One region of the Aliirhizobium sp. YIM B11859 genome, then DNA from elsewhere that is predicted to be linked to it. Evidence: predicted binding sites of a transcription regulator. Region 1 holds the regulator's gene; the other holds the start of a gene.
The links. Region 1 encodes PhoB, which activates phosphate uptake and scavenging genes when phosphate is short. Its sites were predicted from a motif close to TGTCATNNANCTGTCAT; they were not measured.

Region 1 (2,202 bases):
CCTTCGAACTTCGCATCCCGCGTCGCCACCCGTACGGTTGCCCGTCCGGTCGGTGCAACGGCTGTCAAGGAAGAGATCGAATTCGACGCGGCACAGGAAATCCAGTACCGCCCGGCATCCAACGTCGTCGTTCCGATCTCGCGCAAGCTCGCCCTGACCGAACTGACGGAACGCACCTGCAAATGGCCGGTCGGTGATCCGCTGACCGATGAGTTCCACTTCTGCGGCTGCGAATCCCCGGATGCGTCGCCGTACTGCAACTATCACGCCAAGCTCGCCTATCAGCCGGTCCACGACCGCCGCAGGGCTGCATCCCGCTCCTGATCCAGGACGCGAACATCCAAAAAGCGGGCTCGATGCCCGCTTTTTTGTTTGTCCAGGCCTAACATGTCCCATCTGCAATGCAGCCTTGCCGGCTGCCGGCTTGCTGATTGACTTCGGAATCCCTATTTATGTACCAGCGAGGACGGCCTCCCCCAGCATGGGTACCAATCGTCGGGACGACCCGGCAGAACCCATGGGGTCAAAGTCATGCGCAGCACGGGCGACCGTATCCGTCACGCCATCAGCTTCGAAGTCATCGGACTGGCAATCTTCACACCGCTCGCGGCCTTCGTATTCGGATTGCCTGTGGAGCATGTGGGTGTCGTGGGCATTGTTTCGGCAACGCTGGCGACCGGATGGAACTATTTCTACAATCTGGGCTTCGATCACTTGATGCAGAAATATCGAGGCGGAACGCAGAAGGGGCTGGCGCTCCGCGTTCTGCATGCCGTGCTGTTCGAGCTCGGCCTGTTGATCGTGCTGATGCCGTTCATCGCCTGGTATCTCGGCATCAGCCTGATGCAGGCGCTGGTGATGGATATATCCTTCGCCCTGTTTTACCTGGTCTATGCGTTCTTCTTCAATATCGCTTATGACCGGCTGTTTCCGCTGCCCGAGTGGCAGAAGGAAGCGAAGGCCTGAGAACTGCCCGGCTAAACAGTTCAGCCCGAGGCGGAGGACCGCGCCCGGGCTGAAAACACAAAGGCAGGCCTGATTTGGAGATCAGGATTCCATCGAATAACCTGCACCGCGGACGGTGCGGATGACATCCTGCATGTTGGAGAAGTTGAGCGCCTTGCGCAGGCGGCCGACATGGACGTCGACAGTGCGTTCGTCGACATAGATGTCATGACCCCAGACGCCATCCAGAAGCTGCGAACGGGAGAAGACGCGGCCCGGCGACACCATCAGGAATTCCAGAAGACGGAATTCCGTCGGGCCGAGTCGAACCTCACGGCTCTTGCGGTGGACGCGGTGGGTTTCGCGATCAAGCTCGATATCGCCACAGCGCAGCACGCTGGAGAGAACCTCGGGCTTGGCGCGGCGCAGCATTGCCTTGACCCGCGCCATCAGCTCCGGCGTCGAGAAGGGCTTGACGACATAGTCGTCGGCGCCGGTCGCAAGACCACGGACCCGCTCGCTTTCCTCGCCCCGGGCCGTCAGCATAATGACCGGAAGCCGCTCGGTTTCCGGCCGCATGCGCAGTCGCCGGCAAAGTTCGATGCCGGAGACGCCAGGCAACATCCAGTCAAGGATCAGCAGGTCGGGTGTGCGCTCCTGCAGCCGGATCTCGGCCTCGTCGCCTCTCAGTATCGTTTCAACCTCGTAGCCCTCGGCTTCGAGATTATAGCGAAGAAGCACGCTCAGTGCTTCTTCGTCTTCCACGACCGCTATTCTTGGCTGCATACTCAATTTGCTCCGTCACATCACCCCAATCGGCTCCCGATCGGGGCTTACTCCGCTATGGCGCCGACCGTGTTCGACGTGTCGTCCTTCGGACGCTCACCTTCGAGCTGCGCACCTGTCGTCATGTAGTAGATGGTTTCAGCGATGTTGGTCGCGTGGTCGCCGATGCGCTCGATATTCTTGGCGCAGAACAGCAGATGCGTGCAGGTGGTGATGTTGCGCGGATCTTCCATCATGTAGGTCAGGAGTTCACGGAACAGCGACGTGTACATCGCGTCGATCTCTTCGTCGCGAAGCCTGATGATTTCCGCCTTTTCAGCCGAACGGCTTGCATAAACGTCCAGCACATCCTTGAGCTGCACCGCAGCAAGATCCGAAAGATGCTCCAGGCCGCGTGCGAGCTTGCGGGGTACACCCGTTCCCTGCACGGCGATAACGCGCTTGGCGGTATTCTTTCCGAGATCGCCAACA
Region 2 (2,202 bases), on a different contig from region 1:
TGGTTTTCCTGCTGCATCAGGCGGACGAAACCGTCGGGCAACAACCGCTCACCGTGCCACACTCCGTCCTGCGCAAGGAACAGTCCGAAACGTGCCCAGTCGCGCGCCGTTGCATACATGTAGGAACTTCCGACATAGGTGCCGGCGGCATCAACCTCGAGGACGGCAGACCCCATGCCCAGCGGGTCAAACAGCGCCTGTCGCGGATAAGCGAGCGCCACTGTCGTATCGCCCGCATGCTGCATCCAGATTTTCGACAGAAGAACCGATGTGCCGGAGGAATAGCTGAAGCGGCTGCCAATGGCTGCTTCGAGCGGCAGGGTTTCGACGAAGCCTGCCATGTCCGGTTCAAGAAACAGCATGCGCGTCACGTCGGCGACCGCACCGTAATTCTCGTTAAAGGCAAGGCCGCTTTCCATGGCCAGAAGATCGGCGATTCGGATGTCCCGGCGAGCGTCATTTCGCCATGGCGGGAAAAGGTTCTTGTCCTCGAGCGAGAGCCGTCCCTCGGCGATCAGTCGGCCGATCAGGGAGGCGGTGACGGTCTTGCTCATCGACCATCCGAGAAGCGGCGTACCGGAAGAAAACCCGTCACCGTAAGTCTCGGCAACGAGCCGGCCATCCCTGACGACGACGATGCCGCGCATACCGGGTCCGGTTAAAGCCTTGTCTGAAACAATATCTGCAACAGGGCTTTCCAACTCAACCTTTTCACCTTTCGGCCATAAAGCATCCACAGGCTGCGACTTTGCCGAAACGGGCGGCGCGGCGTCGGCAAGCTTTGCACCCAGCGGCACGGTGGCACAGCCTATTCCATCGCGATAAACTGCGGTGCTTGGCGCAAGCCTCCCCAGGAACGCAGCATCGACGCGGTTTTCATTGCGGTCGACCTTGATCCGCATCAGCTGGAGAAGCGGATTGCCCGGCGCCTGGACATCCTGCGCGAAGACCTGATCGGCATCGCGTCCGGCCAGAAAAACATTGGAGCAGACGATTTTGGCCGCATAACCGCTGCCGACCCGAAGAAGGTCTGGAGGAGAAAAATAAAGCCAGAAGGCGATGACGGCGATACCCGCCACGATCAGGGTGGCAAGGCCACGAACTATCCGCTTGAACACCTTCATCCTCTCGGTCATCTGCGATCCTGACCACCCGGCCCCTTGGGCCATGCTCGCCATGCAAGCAAAATCCACCGATGAATGAAAGCTCCTTTCTGGCAAGCCTGCCGGATTGCCGGCAACCCACATCCCGCGTCACGAAGCTGTTGCACGAAGCGGCTAAACGCCTTCGAACTCTTGATGAGGCAGGATTTCAGTCATGGCAGATATCGTCGAAGAACGTGGCTTGCAGAAAAACCGCAAGCTGAAAGACGCCCTCCTGCAGCACAAGGCGCTGTCGGCCCACGGGTTTTCCGAGCGGCTTTTCGGGCTGCTTTTCTCCGGTCTCGTCTATCCGCAGATCTGGGAAGATCCGGCAGTCGACATGGAGGCGATGGAGCTTGCCGAAGGCCACTCGATCGTCACCATAGGTTCCGGCGGCTGTAACATGCTCGCCTACCTGTCGCGTTCGCCGAGCCGGATCGACGTCGTCGACCTCAACCGTCATCACGTCGCGCTCAACCGCCTGAAGCTTGCAGCCTTCAGACATCTCCCTTCGCATGCGGATGTCGTGCGCTATTTCGGCATGGATGGGGTGAAGACCAACAGCCGGACTTTTGACCAGCATATCGCCGGCAATCTCGACGAGGCGACAGAAAGCTACTGGCAGAAACGCTCGATCACCGGGCGCCGCCGGGTCGACGTGTTCAAGCGCAATATCTACCGCACTGGCCTGCTTGGCCGCTTCATCACGATCGGCCATGTCGTGGCGCGCCTGCACGGGGTCGACCTGAAGGAATTTGCCAAGACCCGGTCGATCCGCGAACAGCGCCAGTATTTCGATACCAATATCGCGCCGCTTTTCGATCGTCCGCTGATCCGCTTCGTCACCAGCCGCAAGAGTTCGCTTTTCGGCCTCGGCATCCCGCCGCAGCAATATGACGAACTGGCAAGCCTTGCGCCCAACGGCTCGATCGCGCCGGTCCTGCGCGAACGGCTGGAAAAGCTCGCCTGCCATTTTCCGCTGCGCGACAACTATTTCGCCTGGCAGGCCTTCGCCCGCCGTTATCCGCGCCCGGAAGAGGGCAATCTGCCGGTCTATCTG

Region 2: the regulator PhoB is predicted to act here: its motif matches at 1,252-1,268, upstream of AC2GXZ_RS13705 (BtaA family protein).

Annotation. Positions count from the first base shown of each region.
Region 1 covers NZ_JBXHAY010000002.1:723,425-725,626, forward strand. The annotation lists gene AC2GXZ_RS09705 (GcrA family cell cycle regulator) at 1-324, shown strand, start outside; gene AC2GXZ_RS09710 (PACE efflux transporter) at 532-966, shown strand; gene phoB (phosphate regulon transcriptional regulator PhoB) at 1,048-1,731, opposite strand; gene phoU (phosphate signaling complex protein PhoU) at 1,779-2,202, opposite strand, start outside.
Region 2 covers NZ_JBXHAY010000003.1:294,035-296,236, reverse strand. The annotation lists gene AC2GXZ_RS13710 (serine hydrolase domain-containing protein) at 1-1,136, opposite strand, end outside; gene AC2GXZ_RS13705 (BtaA family protein) at 1,318-2,202, shown strand, end outside.